2 regions of the Vibrio alfacsensis genome follow, and region 1 is predicted to be linked to the other one. Evidence: predicted binding sites of a transcription regulator. Region 1 holds the regulator's gene; the other holds the start of a gene.
What was found. Region 1 encodes PurR, which represses purine synthesis genes. Its sites were predicted from a motif close to TNANGNAAACGTTTNCNTNA; they were not measured.

Region 1 (8,065 bases):
TGTAGCCTTCACCATGAACGGTCACAAAGATTTGTGGGTTCTTAGGATCAAACTCCATTTTAGCGCGCATACGTCGAATCAATACATCAATTGTACGATCATTTGGCGCATCCACTCTGTGGCTGATCATGTTCAAAATACGTTCGCGGCTTAACACCTGGTTTGGATACGAAGACAGTGCAACCAGCAGTTCGTATTCTGCTTTGGTTAACTTCACTGGCTCACCATTACGGCTTAGCGCACGACGCTGAATATCAAACGTCCACTCACCGAAGCGCACAATGTGCTCTTCATTGCTTTCATTCACGTTCTTTTGTGAACCATTGCGTGCCGCTGAGATACGCCACAATAAGTTCTTAACGCGAACCAATAATTCCCTTAACTCAAAAGGCTTTGTCACATAATCGTCTGCGCCCATTTCTAGGCCAACGATTTTGTCAATGCTATCCGTGCGTCCTGTCACTAATATGATGCCGATATCTGATTGGCTGCGTAATTCACGCGTAAGCATAAGACCGTCTTCACCGGGCAGGTTAATATCCAACATAATCAAGTCAACACCGCCACCTTGAAGCACTTCACGCATCTCTGCGCCACTTTCTGCTTCACTGACTTTGTAACCTTCATTTTGGAAGTAGCCCGCTAACTTACTACGAGTTACAACATCATCTTCTACGACTAATACGTGATAGCTCATTTACACCACTTTCTGTCTTTTTTATTCCAAGACGTATTCTATTCATAACTAGTAACATTTCTAGTCATAGATACATTAAAAAGCAAGATTTTGCGATTTTATTGATTCAAAGCAAGCTTATTTGTTGCCATTAATAACTAGGCATAATTACCCATAAACAATAACAATTATAGTTACTGCTATTCATTTTAATTGTTTACACTTAAGAGATTATACTCAAGTGACTTCAAGATGCCGCCTTAAGTGCATCATTTCAGGAGCAAAAAATGCAAGAAGTGAAAGCTTTTAACGAAAAACGCGCCGAAATTTACTGGTGGTTTTCTAGCCTATTCGCTAAAGAACTTACCGAAAAAGACCTAGAGAGCTACCACAGTGTTGAAATCCGAAGTTTTTTAGCTGGCCTAGGTGAAAACGAATCCCTAAAGACATCAGTCGATGCATTGGTCGATGCACTCAACCGACTTCAAGATCGTGAAGACGCTCAACTCGAACTTGCCGCAGACTTTTGTGAGCTATTTCTGAAAACAGAAAAACACGGAGCACTTCCATACGCTTCCATGTACATCGGTGAGTCGGGTCTTCTAAACGATAAGCCAGCAGAAGAAATGGAAAAACTCATGGCGGACTTTGGTGTTCAGGTCGATGAAAACCTGAAAGAACCAGCCGATCACCTTGCTGTAGAGCTCGACTTCTTAGGCAACATGATCATTCGCTCTAACGAACTCGAGCAAGAAAAACATATGGAAGAAGCATTCGTGGCACAAAACGACTTCATCCAAAAGCAACTGCTTACTTGGTTACCTATGTTTGCAGCAAAATGTAAGCAATTCGATGAGTTTGGCTTCTACGTTAGTGTTGCTCAAATGCTGATCGCTTTCTGTAAACTGGACAGCGACTACCTTCTTGGTGAATAATTGCGGGCTATTTTAGGGGGACTCGTCATACAGCCCCCTTATTTTATTCGTTTGTTTCTCACTGGTTCAGAGAAGTACAGTGAATTTAGCCGTTAAAATGTGACATAAAAAGCACAAAACCATCGCTGAATATGTTGCCAGCCTGCTCACATAGGTCTAAAATGTGAGCGCAAACGATTAAATATGATTTATATGTAAACCGCTGAAATATAGCGGTTTTTGTGTTTTATTACTCTGCTTGCTGAGCCATTCCTTGTATCACTAATCAAGGAATATATTTCTCAGCAACCAATGTCGCTACAAATCTTTTTATACCGATTTCGGAACAACCACTGCCGAACCTATCAGCGTTGCTTTTTCGTAACTGCTCAGTTTGCGCAAGACACTAAGCGCATGGTTGTCTTCACTACGGTATTCAGTAACTCGATACAGGACATCATTTATGGCCACAATTAAAGACGTTGCTCGCTTAGCCGGCGTTTCAACCACCACAGTGTCGCACGTAATTAACAAAACTCGTTTTGTTGCTGAGACCACTCAAGAAAAAGTAATGAAAGCGGTTGATGAGCTCAATTACGCGCCTAGTGCTGTTGCTCGCAGCTTAAAGTGTAACTCAACGCGCACTATCGGTATGTTGGTTACTCAGTCAACGAACCTTTTCTTCTCTGAAGTGATCGATGGCGTAGAAAGCTACTGTTACCGTCAAGGCTATACATTGATCCTGTGTAATACTGGTGGTATTTACGAGAAACAACGTGACTATATTCGCATGCTTGCAGAAAAGCGTGTCGATGGCATTTTAGTGATGTGTTCTGACCTAACGGAAGAACTACAAGAGATGCTAGACCGCCACGCAGACATCCCTAAAGTCGTGATGGACTGGGGCCCTGAAAGCTCAAAAGCAGATAAGATCATTGATAACTCGGAAGAAGGTGGCTATTTAGCGACTAAATATCTAATTGATAATGGTCATAGCGAAATTGCATGTTTAAGTGGTCATTTCGATAAAGCAGCATGTAAAGAGCGAATTGCTGGCTTTAGACGTGCAATGGCAGAAGCAAACCTTACCGTTAAAGAAGACTGGATTCTTGAGGGTAACTTTGAATGTGATACTGCCGTTCTTGCTGCAGATAACATTACTGCAATGGAAAAACGCCCGACTGCAGTATTCTGTTTTAATGACACCATGGCACTAGGCTTGATGAGCCGTCTGCAACAAAATGGCATCAAGATCCCTGAAGACATTTCTGTGATCGGTTACGACAACATCGAACTTGCTGAATACTTCTCTCCACCGCTAACGACGATTCACCAACCAAAACGTCGTGTAGGTAAAAACGCATTCGAGATCTTACTTGAACGTATTAAAGATAAAGAGCACGACAAACGTATTTTTGAAATGCAGCCAGAGATTGTAATACGTAGCACAGTAAGCAAGCTCAACTAATCAATAATGCAGCTAAGTAATAAGAACTAAGCAATAATGACCGATTTGAAGCGCTCCTTTTAAGGGGCGTTTTTTATGTTCTGAATCCACCCTTTCGTCCTATTTTCTAATCATATTGGATTGGATTTAGGCAAGTAACATTGCCATAGGTGAAGCGATGAGCAATTGACTAATTTCGGGGTAGACAGCCCAGAGCACTTCGCTATAACATACTGTTTTAATTCAATGTATTTGAATTCGTATTTATGGTGTTGATAGGCATATCTAACCAAGAGATATGAAATAACACTCATTAAATACCCCTTTTTAATTGAACTAATGTCACACTTCCATATTCAGGATGTGATGTTAATTCAATGAAAGCAGTATTCTGATACCGTCACGCACAGGGCAAACCATTCGAAAGAGTGGGACGCAAAGCTTCCGGCCTTAACTATTTGTTTTTGAAGACCGTTATTTTTTAAAAACGGCTGTTTTTTTGAAGACTGCTATTTTTGAAGACTATCGTTTTTAAAGACTGTTTTCGATGATGGTTATTTTCAATCATCGTCGTATCAGTAGAAGGTAGCGGGGTTACCGATGGCAAATATGCATTTAACGAGTTTACCCTTTAATGACATTATAACTGCATGCATTTGCTATTCTCTCGGACCTGATTTTTGGTGGCGTAATACTAATTACACCGAGATAACTCATCATGGATAAACCGATACTCAAAGACTCTATGAAGCTATTTGAGGCACTTGGTACGATCAAGTCGCGCTCAATGTTTGGTGGCTTCGGACTGTTTGCAGATGACACTATGTTTGCACTAGTTGTAAATCATCAATTGCACATCCGAGCGGATCAGAAAACTTCATCTACTTTCGAGACTCAAGGACTTAGACCTTACGTCTATAAAAAACGTGGCTTCCCAGTGGTAACGAAATACTATGCTATTTCTGACGAGCTATGGGATTCAACCGACAAAATCCTTGATGTTGCAAGGAAGTCTCTAGAAAGCGCCAAGCTTGAAAAAGAACAACAGGCAACAACAAAGCCTAACCGACTAAAAGATTTGCCAAACCTACGTTTAGCGACTGAACGCATGCTTAAAAAAGCAGGCATCGATTCGGTAGAGCAACTAGAGGACAAAGGCGCATTAAATGCGTACAAGGCAATTCAACAAACTCATGCATCTAGTGTAAGTTTGGAATTGCTTTGGGCCCTTGAGGGAGCGATCAATGGTACGCATTGGAGTGTAGTACCACAAGAACGCCGACAAGAACTCATGAATGGCCTTTCCTAATCCGCTTCATAAGATTTAAAACATAGCCGCAGTTTTACACTGCGGTTTTTTTTGAAATTTTTTTTCGCCCAGTTCTGTCTTATTCTTTAACAAGCTAAACGAGATGAATGATATGAATAAGAAACTGATTTTAGGGCTTATCCTACTCGCGGTAATCCTCCTTTTAGGTATCAACTTCGGCCAATACTTAACATTAGAAAATGCGAAAGCGCAGCAGGAAGCGTTGAATACTCTCATTGAGGAAAACTTCTTGCTTGCGGCAACAACCTATTTCTTCACCTATATTGCGATCACGGCGTTTTCAATCCCAGGAGCGGCCGTAGTCACCTTGCTTGGCGCTGCACTGTTTGGCTTTTGGACAAGTTTACTGCTCGTTTCGTTTGCCAGCACCATTGGTGCGACTATCGCTTTTCTCAGCAGCCGATACCTACTGCGTGAGTGGGTTCAAGATAAATTTGGCAATAAACTCAGCGCGATCAATCAAGGTGTTGAGAAAGATGGTGCGTTTTATCTATTTTCTTTGCGCTTGATTCCGGTATTCCCGTTTTTCCTCATCAACCTGCTTATGGGGTTAACGCCAATGGCCGTTACTCGATTCTATCTAACCAGCCAAATCGGTATGTTGCCAGGAACAGCAGTATACTTAAATGCGGGAACGCAATTGGCGACCATTGATAGCCTCTCTGGTATTGTATCGCCTACCGTATTAGCGTCGTTTGCCCTACTCGGCCTATTCCCCATCATCGCAAAATGGATTATGAATAAAATTCGTCCCGCTCAAGTACCCAATGGAAGCGCTTAATGAAAATATACATCGCGAAAAATCCAGCGGAAGCCCATATCGTTTGTGAGTTGCTTAAAACCGAGCAGATAGCGTGTGAGGTCAGAGGTGAGGGTATGTTCGGATTAAAAGGCGAGCTCCCTTTTAGCGATGATACAGACCCATATGTATGGCTCTTACATTCGCAGCAGAAGTTAAAAGCTGAAGCAGTGATTAAAGATTATCATAAACAAGCCGAACACGTTTACCAAGACTGGCAATGCCCAAATTGCTCTGAGCAAAATGAAGGGCAATTTGGAGCGTGCTGGCAATGTGGATATCAAATAGGGGAGCCATAATTGCTCCCCTATTTATTTTCATTCTCTGAACGATTTTTCTTTCTTTAAATCACAAGTCTTAAGCACTGAGGCTTTGCTGCTTAATAAACTCAATAGAATGCTGGTTGAAATCATCCGGACGCTCAACATTGCATACGTGGCCGCAATTAGGGATTTCACGCAATACACTCAGTTTATGTACCGCCACCATCTCTTTGACCGGTTTAATAAACATGTAGTCCCTATCTCCCATCAAGTATAGCGTTGGAATGGGCAATTCACGGTCTTTAAAGTACTTCATCAATGGGTTGACATCTGCAGCCAAAATAAACCAACGTTTGAATTCTTTTTGACACAATTTTTTTGCTTCTCGGATGAAGAGATGACGCGACTCACGCTGATTTTTTTGCGGCATAACAACATAAGCAAAGAGCTTATAAAGCCACATGTAAGGCAAAATATGCTTACCAAGATTCCCTAATCTGACCAAGATCTGTGAGCGGGTATTTAAACGAGTCACCGCACCACCTAAAACCATTGAACGCACTCGTTCAGAAGCCAACTCGGCAAGGTTGCGGACAATGATCGTCCCAAGAGACATTCCCACAAAGTGGGCAGATTGAATCTTCAGGTGATCAAGTACTTTCAGGATATCTTGTGTCACCGCCGTAAAGGTATAACGACTCGTGATCAGTTCTTTTAATAGTTGATTGGATTTCCCATGCCCACGCAGATCAATCAGTAACAAGTTAAAGTGTTGCTTATACGCTTTAATTTGTTTAAACCATATGGATGAACTGCCACCAGCACCATGAACAAACACAACCCACTCTTGGCTCGTTGGGTGCAAATAGGATTTGTGGAATAAAAGTGGCTCAGTCATGCGTGCGTGTTATCAACATACTTTGTAAACAAGAAAACGCATCGTACCACACTCCATTAAAGCAAAGTAATAAAGGCACCTAATTCGGTGCCTTTCGTTACAAATTTTATAGATTTTGCGTCAATTTAACGCATCTCTATACAACGCTAGATATTCTTGTGCTGCTTTGTGCCAGCAAAAATCTTTTTGCATGGCATAGAGCTGAACTCGCCTTACTTCCGTCATATTCTGAGAATAAAGCAATAGCGCCCTTAACATCACCAATAATAGTGCTTGCGGTGTCGGATCGTTAAACACGAAACCCGTCGCCAAAGATGGGTCTACATCATAATCGCTGACGCTGTCTTTTAGTCCACCAACGCCACGAACAATCGGCAAAGTGCCATATGCCATGCTGTAGATTTGATTCAAACCACATGGTTCAAACTCAGACGGCATCAAGAAGAAATCCGATCCCGCTTCAACAAGGTGGGCTAACTCATTATCGTAGGCTTCGACGAACACGAATTTATCTGAAAATTGTGCTGATACTTCTTTTAACTGCGCGGCGAGAACGGGATCTCCCGTACCAACAATGACAAGTTGTACGTTGTGCTTCAGAAAATCCTTTAACGCTGGCAGTAAGTAGTGCACGCCTTTTTGTTGTGTCAGACGACATACCATGCCGAACATAGCACAATCAGAAAGTGTTAGACCTAGCTTCTCTTGCAATGCTTTTTTACAAGCATTTTTACCACGTACCATACTCTGTCGATTTGCTCGATAGTTCAATGGTAAATAACGATCGGTTTCAGGACTCCACGCGGTGTAATCACAACCGTTCAAAATGCCAACCAAATCATCTGAGCGCTGTTGGAACTCCCAAGCCATACCATGGCTACCGAGTTCCGTTTTTAACTCTTCCGCATAAGTCGGGCTAACAGCGTTGATCTTATCCGCATTCATGACACCAGCTTTAAGCATCGTAATATGAGTCGCACTCACTGCTGCATCTGGCACATTTCGGCTATGGAACTCTGGCAAACACTGCACATCGTCATAACTAAATACGCCCTTGAATACGGCATTATGAATGGAAATTACACTACGAGTATCAGCAAAAAATGGATCGTCGCCATATCGATGTTTGAGCAGAAATGGCACTAACCCTGTATGCCAGTCATTCGCATGGACAATATCTGGTTTAAAACCTAACTTCGGCAGCATATCAAGACACGCAGCACTAAAAAATGCAAAGCGCTCACCATTATCTGTGTACGCTTGGTTGTTCTCTGCGTACATAGACGGACGATCAAAATATGGTGGGCAATCAATCAAATAAACAGGGTTATCACCCAAGTTCAATTTTAGTACCCGATAAGCAGTATGAGGCCAACTCATGAGCTCAGTATCGAGCACTAAATCGGCATCCGCTAGTTGTTCAATGCCCGTATACGCTGGGATAGTAATTCGTACATCTTGCTGAAGGTTTTGCAGAGCTTGCGGCAGTGCCTTGGCTACATCAGCCAAGCCACCACTTTTAATAAGTCCTTCGACTTCCGATGCTACAAACAGTACAGACAATTTGTTAGTAGCCAATTCGTGCTCCTTTAGGAATCACAACAATGCCATCATCTGACACATGGAAGTGCTTTTTGTCTTCTTGCAGGTTCACGCCAATTTGTGTCCCTGGAGCAATATCAGCATCTTTATCGATAATGACTCGACGTAATACACAACCCTCGCCAACTTTAACGTC
Region 2 (8,065 bases), 370 kb from region 1:
CTCTAGCAGACGATCTAGACCGAAAGTCTCTTCATGACATGCGATTTGGAATACCGAATCCGCTGACGTGTAAAAAATTGGTAGACCCGTCTTCATGTGCTCTTCACCAAGATCGTCAAGAACTTGAGTACCAGATGCGTGGCAGTTACCTAGGAAACCGTCAAGACCCGCACGCTCAAGGATGCGGTCAGTCAGTTCTTTCGGGAAGCTGTTTGCTTTGTCAGTGAAGTAACCCCAATCAAACAGAACAGGCACACCTGCGATTTCCCAGTGACCAGACGGTGTGTCTTTACCTGAAGAAAGCTCTGCAGCGTGACCGTATGCACCGATGATTTCAGCGTCTGCGTCTAGGCCAGGTGCGAAGCGACCTGTTGACTCTTTGTGCGCCATTGCCAGACCTAGTTTAGATAGATTTGGAAGACGAAGCGCGCCTTTACGCTGATCGTTATCTGCTAAGCCTTGTTCACATTGGTCAGCGATGTGACCTAGTGTGTCAGAACCTACATCACCAAATTGTTCTGCATCTGCAGCTGCGCCGATGCCGAATGAGTCTAGTACTAAAATAAATGCTCTTTTCATTGCTCGTTCCTTAGGCCCACTCGGCGTCTAATTATGGTTGAGTAGGCCTTGTGTCATTACTTATTCAATTAAAGATCTTCTGCACGGATTTGGCGGTAAACCTCTGGTGTTGGCGTGTACTCACCACCCACAGTGATTGCACTGCGAAGTGCTTTTGCCGCTTCTTCCCACTGCGCTTCTGTGCGAGCATGGATAACCGCAAGAGGTTTGTCACTGTCTGCTACTTCACCTAAACGAATGAAGTTGTCAAAACCAACCGCGTAGTCAATTTCGTCTGTTGCTACACGACGACCGCCGCCCATAGAAACCACAGCCATACCAATGGCACGTGTGTCCATTGCTGAAACGATGCCCGTTTCGGTTGCGTATACAGGCTTAATAATCTCTGCTTTTTCTAGGTAATTATCGTAGTTTTCAACGAAATCTGCAGGGCCGCCAAGTCCCGCAACCATCTTGCCAAAACATTCTGCCGCTTTACCATTATCAAGCACTTCCATTAGCTTCGCACGTGCGTCTTCTGTGTTCTCAGCAAGTTTGCCAAGCACTAACATTTCAGCACATGAAGCCATGGTTACTTCAAGTAAACGAGGGTTACGGTATTCACCTGTAAGGAAACGAACCGCCTCGCGTACCTCTACTGCGTTACCCGCAGAAGAAGCCAGCACTTGGTTCATGTCTGTTAGGATAGCGGTTGTGGTTGTACCAGCACCATTTGCTACCGCAACGATAGATTTTGCTAGCTCTTCAGACGCTTCGTAAGTTGGCATAAATGCACCAGAACCTACTTTTACATCCATGACTAGAGATTCAAGACCTGCAGCAAGCTTCTTCGATAAAATCGACGCCGTGATCAGAGAAATGTTGTCTACTGTTGCTGTGATATCGCGAGTCGCGTAAACACGCTTATCCGCTGGTGCAAGATCACCGGTTTGACCAATGATCGCGACACCTGCGTCTTTAGTCACTTGACCAAACACGTCGTTTGTCGGTGTGATATTGTAACCAGGAATAGACTCAAGCTTATCCAACGTACCGCCAGTGTGGCCAAGACCACGGCCAGAGATCATAGGTACGAAACCACCACATGCCGCTACCATTGGACCAAGCATGAGAGAAGTTACATCACCCACACCACCAGTAGAGTGCTTATCGACAATTGGACCACCAAAGTTCATGTGGCTCCAATCGATAACCATGCCCGAATCACGCATTGCACAGGTTAGTGCGATACGTTCTGGCATCGTCATTTCATTGAAGAAGATAGTCATAGCAAAAGCGGCGATCTGACCTTCAGATACGCTGTTATTTGCCACGCCTTGAATAAAGAAATTGATTTCGTCAGCGGTTAGAACTTCGCCGTCACGTTTTTTACGGATAATTTCTTGTGGTAAATACATTAGTGCCTCCCAAGCTCATAATGAGCCATGGTAAAAGTAGGATAGAAGAGGTTAGGTAGCACCCAATTTGGTGCTACCTTTCAGACGCTTTTTTTGGAATTAGTACGCCGTTGGATCAGCGACTTGGTCCGATACTTCTAATGTATTTAGTAGGTTTGTTAGCAGGCTAGACGCACCGAAACGGTAGTGACGAGCATCAACCCAGTTGTCACCTAGGATTTCGTCAGCCATCGCTAGGTATGCTGCTGCATCTTCAGCAGTACGCACACCACCTGCAGGTTTGAAACCAACAGATTCTGCAACACCCATATCACGAATCACTTCAAGCATCATACGTGCGTATTCTGGTGTTGCGTTTACTGGCACTTTACCCGTTGAAGTTTTAATGAAGTCAGCACCCGCTTCGATACAGATTTGAGATGCTTTCTTGATTAGTGCTTCTTCTTTAAGTTCACCCGTTTCGATGATCACTTTAAGAAGGATATCACCACAAGCTTCTTTACATTGCTTAACAAGTTCGAAGCCCACTTTCTCATCACCCGCCATTAGAGCGCGGTATGGGAAAACTACGTCTACTTCATCTGCACCGTAAGCAACTGCTGCTTTTGTTTCTGCCACTGCGATTTCGATATCGTCGTTACCGTGTGGGAAGTTCGTTACGGTTGCAATACGAACGTCTGGTGTACCTTGCTCACGAAGTGTCTTCTTAGCAATAGGAATAAAGCGAGGGTAAATACAGATTGCAGCTGTGTTACCTACCGCAGATTTCGCGTCATGACATAGTGCGATCACTTTTGCATCAGTGTCGTCATCATTTAGCGTAGTTAGGTCCATTAGTTTAAGTGCACGTAGCGCTGCTGCTTTTAAATCGCTCATTTCTATCTCCGATCAATATTCAAAAAATTCACTGCTTAGCCTCACATCAACTCTCTAACTATAATCAAGAAGCAGACAGTGTGTGAAAATTTGGCTAATCAGTCTATTAATGAACGGACTTGGTTCCTTGAAGACTCGGCATAGTCAGCGAAAGTCATATGCCAATTGCTATCCTTGTCACCGCACAGTACCAGTTTGGCCTATGGCACAACAATCTATGATTGCGGTGTCTTTAATATCACATCACACAGTAAAACGCTTTAAAGATGTGATATTGGAGGGCAATTCATTTGCCCATCGAATACGTAATATTCACTTTGTGATTAAATCATCATCATAACCACAACGTCATGAGTACTACATTATAGAGTTTCACCGCAAAACTGTAGCACCAAATAGAGCGCAAACGGTTTGTATCTCAAAATTTCAGTCCTATTCCATCAACGGAACAAGCCGTTAACGTCGAGCTCTGTCCAGTCAATTTTATAGGCCTAAAAACGAAAAATGCCCCGCAGCAATTTCTTGCTACAGGGCATGATTTAAAACGGCGTCTATATATTAAGAACCGATTCTAATTAAAGAGCTGCAAGGCTAAGGCAGAAGCCTGCAATAGTCGCTGCCATTAGGTTAGACAACGTACCAGCAAGAACGGCTTTAATACCCATGCGAGCGATATCTGAGCGACGGTTTGGTGCAAGGCTACCTAGACCACCAAGTAGGATCGCGATAGAAGAAAGGTTCGCGAAGCCACATAGTGCGAATGAGATGATAGCCGTTGTCTTCTCAGACATTACTTCACCAGTTGCCGCAACAACTTGAGCGCCTTCACCTAGGTAAGGTGTGAAGTTCAAGTAAGCAACGAATTCGTTGATAACGAGTTTCTGACCGATGAAAGAACCTGCAACAATTGCTTCGTCCCAAGGAACACCGATTAGGAATGCTAGTGGAGAGAACGCATAACCTAGGATCAGCTCTAGTGTTAGTTCAGGCATACCGAACCAACCACCGATGCCACCTAGCATACCGTTGATAAGAGCAATTAGACCTACGAATGCGATTAGCATTGCACCTACGTTTAGCGCAAGTTGTAGACCAGAAGCCGCACCGCCCGCTGCTGCGTCGATTACGTTAGCTGGTTTGTCGTCGCCACCGTCCATTGCTTCTTCGATATCTTCATGAGGCTTATCTGTCTCAGGGTGAAGAATCTTAGCAAATAGTAGACCACCAGGTGCTGCCATGAATGACGCTGCTACTAGGTACTCTAGAGGAACACCCATTGAAGCGTAACCTGCTAGTACACCACCAGCTACAGATGCTAGACCACCACACATTACTGCGAATAGCTCAGATTGAGTCATTTTTGGTACGAATGGACGAACAACTAGAGGTGCTTCAGTTTGACCTACGAAAATGTTAGCAGCTGCTGACATTGATTCCGCACGAGAAGTGCCTAGCGCTTTTTGTAGTGCACCACCAAGAATCTTGATAACCCACTGCATTGCGCCAATGTAGTAAAGAACAGAAATCAGTGCTGAGAAGAAGATCAGAGTAGGAAGAACGCGGAATGCGAAGATGAAACCGCCGCCACCGAATACTTCGAACATCTTGTCAGAAACAAGACCACCGAATAGGAATGATGAACCGTTGTTACCGTAGTTGATAACGTTAGAAACACCAGTAGAGAAACCGTTTAGTAGATCACGGCCCCAAGGTACATAAAGAACAAATGCACCTAATGCGAATTGGATAGCAAATGCGCCACCCACGGTTCTTAAGTTGATAGCTTTGCGGTTATTAGAAAATGCAAATGCAATAGCAATAAGCACTACCATACCGACTAGGCTCATAAACAGGCTCATAGTTTATGACTTCCTTATAAGTTATTTATTGGCGTGTTACAAAATGGAGCTATAAAGCGGGGCCAATTATACTCATGCAAAATCAATAAAAGTAATGCTACGTTCACACTTTCCTATTGGCTTCATCATTGATTTACCCCCTTTTGTGACGAACATCACAATCAAAAGGAAAACGTTTTCTATTTTAAACAGCATATTTAGATTTTATTCACATATAGAAAAAGCAGAATTGCTATTTTCCCACAGCTGAGCCGCAACCGTTTGCTTGTTAAGCGTATGTAATTGAGACAACTCATTCAACACATGAATAGCTTTGGCCGGATGATTCGGTTCCCCCTGATAGCCAAATATAGGCATATCAGGGGCATCTGTTTCTATAATCATGTGTTTAAGCGGCAACTTTTGAATAGCCTCACGTGTTTTATTGGCTCTTGGGTAAGTAATAATGCCACCAACACCGATAAAAAAATCTAATCGAACCCATTCCATCGCCTGCTGATAACTGCCAGAAAAAGCATGCAGCACGCCACCTTTAGGTAATTTTGCCGTTTTGACCATTTGAATAAGTCGATTGTGTGCTTTTCGACTATGAAGAATGACGGGCAGTTTGAATTTTCGCGCCAACTCAAACTGCAACTCAAGAGCTCGTTCTTGAAGATCGACAGGAACATTGGTGGCAAAATCTAAACCACACTCTCCAATTGCGACACACTGCTCACCGGCTAGTGATAACTGCCGATCCAATTCCGCTAAGTGTTGCTCAAAATTATGCTGGAGAAAGTAAGGGTGAAAACCCAAGGCGTAGTAAATACCCGGATATTGGTTGGCTATCGTTTGAATGCGAGACCAATTGCTTGGCCCTACTGAGGGAATCAATATGCGCTCCACTCCTTGCTCACGAGCCAGTTCATAGTGATGACTAAAATCATCTTGGAACACATCAAAATCAAAATGGCAGTGAGTATCAAACAGTTTCATTTTTCGACTTCTCTTGCGCTTTCTTATGGGTAGTGAATGTTTCATGTGCTGGATCTTTTTTATACGGCACGCAACTGCGTTTTTGATCCGGCGTTAACCCCATCTCTTTACACCAATCATCGTAGCGTTTGAGTCCTTTCTTAAACCAATTCATTTCTCACCTTTCCCTACGCCAAATAAAAAGCCGCCCTGAGCTAAGTGTATAGCTAAGGGCGGCTTCGAATCTAATTTGTTTTATCGAGCAGTTTCGTATTGATTAGTGTTCACGCGTCGCACGGAAATCAACATCAGGGAAACGCTCTTGCGCAAGGTTTAGGTTAACCATTGTCGGTGCAATGTAGGTGAGGTTATCACCACCATCTAGCGCTAGGTTCGCTTGGTTCTTGCGTTGGAACTCGTCCAATTTCTTCGCATCACCACACTCAACCCAACGTGCTGTTGCAACGTTAACACCCTCGTAGATCGCTTCAACGTTGTATTCTGACTTCAAACGAGCCACAACCACGTCAAACTGAAGCACACCAACTGCACCTACAATTAGGTCGTTGTTTTGTAGTGGACGGAATACCTGTACCGCCCCTTCTTCAGACAGCTGAACCAAGCCTTTAAGTAGCTGCTTCTGCTTCAATGGATCTTTTAGACGAATACGACGGAATAGCTCCGGTGCAAAGTTTGGAATACCAGAGAACTTCAGTGATTCACCTTGGGTAAACGTATCACCAATTTGGATCGTACCGTGGTTATGTAAACCGATGATATCACCTGCGTAAGCATTCTCAGCACGCGAACGGTCACCAGCCATGAAAGTTACCGCATCAGAGATACTGACTTGCTTACCAAGACGAACGTGGTTCATCTTCATACCCTGCGTGTACGTGCCTGATACAATACGCATAAATGCAATGCGGTCACGGTGTTTAGGATCCATGTTTGCTTGGATCTTAAATACGAAGCCAGAGAACTTATCCTCTGTTGCTTCTACATCACGCTCAACCGCTTGACGAGTTTTCGGCGCAGGCGCCCACTCAGTCAGGCCATCTAGCATGTGGTCTACACCGAAGTTACCCAATGCCGTACCAAAGTAAACTGGTGTCAACTCACCTTTTAAGAACAACTCAAGATCAAACTCTGGACATGCGCCCATGACCAACTCAAGCTCTTCACGTACACTTTCTGCAAGGCTCTCACCGACTTTTTCATCAAGTTCTGGGTTATCCAAACCTTTGATGATGCGTACTTCTTGGATCTCGTGGCCGTGACCTGATTCATACAGAACCGTTTCATCGCGGTGAATGTGGTAAACACCTTTAAACTCTTTACCACAACCGATTGGCCAAGTGATTGGCGCACACATCATGCCCAATTCGTTTTCAACTTCGTCCAATACTTCCATTGGATCACGAACGTCACGGTCCAGTTTGTTCATGAAAGTCACGATTGGCGTGTCGCGAAGACGCGTAACTTCCATTAACTTACGAGTACGATCCTCGACACCTTTCGCCGCATCGATAACCATCAAACACGAGTCAACCGCAGTCAGTGTACGGTAAGTATCTTCCGAGAAGTCTTCGTGTCCAGGAGTATCAAGTAGGTTTACCAGACAATCATTGTAAGGGAACTGCATCACAGAAGTAGTAACCGAGATACCACGTTCCTTTTCCATTTCCATCCAGTCTGATTTTGCGTGCTGTGCGTTACCACGACCTTTAACCGTACCTGCTTTTTGGATTGCGTTTCCGAATAACAGTACTTTTTCAGTAATGGTGGTTTTACCCGCATCCGGGTGAGAAATAATAGCGAATGTTCTACGTTTAGAAACTTCGCCTAGAAAAGGTGTATTTGACATGAAATTGATCTTCTTTGATGTCTGGATACTTGCTTAAAAACAAAGCAAGCTTTTTTGATTCAATATTGCGCGGTATTGTCCCCTATTATTGCGCTAGGGGCAACTTTCCTTAATGCTGATAAAGGAGTCTTAATAGAAGAAGAGATAACTCATGATTATCGCATCTTCTTTACCATTACCTGTTTTGGCTGGGTAATAACCGTAACGACGGTCCACCTCATTAAAACCAGCTTGATCGTAAATATGGATAGCGGGCAAATTGCTTTCACGCACTTCCAACCAAGCACTCTCAGCTTTGGCTTGTTCGCAGTAATCTAGAAAGGCATCAAGCAGCTTTTGTCCCAATCCTTTCCCTTGCTGACTCGGTGCAATAGCAATATTAAGCAAGGTCACTTCACCGACAATATTCTGCCCATAAAAGTAACCCACCACCTTGCCTGCATCCGTCATCACATGATGACATGCACCTCGGCTAGATAAGTCACGAACGAGCGACTCGGCCCAAGGATGAGTATGAGCCTGTTGTTCAA

Region 2: VA249_RS11235 (NupC/NupG family nucleoside CNT transporter) is a predicted target of PurR. The motif match lies at 4,876-4,895, and genes of this name have one in related genera.

Annotation. Positions count from the first base shown of each region.
Region 1 is NZ_AP024165.1:2,074,073-2,082,137, forward strand. Features, by position in the region: gene torR (two-component system response regulator TorR) at 1-697, opposite strand, end outside; gene torD (molecular chaperone TorD) at 964-1,611, shown strand; gene purR (HTH-type transcriptional repressor PurR) at 2,054-3,058, shown strand; cyclic di-GMP riboswitch class I at 3,438-3,519, shown strand; gene VA249_RS09555 (TfoX/Sxy family DNA transformation protein) at 3,756-4,346, shown strand; gene VA249_RS09560 (TVP38/TMEM64 family protein) at 4,459-5,148, shown strand; gene VA249_RS09565 (putative signal transducing protein) at 5,148-5,465, shown strand; gene VA249_RS09570 (alpha/beta fold hydrolase) at 5,524-6,327, opposite strand; gene glgA (glycogen synthase GlgA) at 6,448-7,905, opposite strand; gene glgC (glucose-1-phosphate adenylyltransferase) at 7,895-8,065, opposite strand, start outside.
Region 2 is NZ_AP024165.1:2,447,124-2,455,188, forward strand. Features, by position in the region: gene VA249_RS11220 (phosphopentomutase) at 1-579, opposite strand, end outside; gene deoA (thymidine phosphorylase) at 648-1,976, opposite strand; gene deoC (deoxyribose-phosphate aldolase) at 2,076-2,852, opposite strand; gene VA249_RS11235 (NupC/NupG family nucleoside CNT transporter) at 3,428-4,711, opposite strand; gene VA249_RS11240 (TatD family hydrolase) at 4,916-5,689, opposite strand; gene VA249_RS11245 (DUF5363 family protein) at 5,676-5,843, opposite strand; gene prfC (peptide chain release factor 3) at 5,946-7,535, opposite strand; gene rimI (ribosomal protein S18-alanine N-acetyltransferase) at 7,665-8,065, opposite strand, start outside.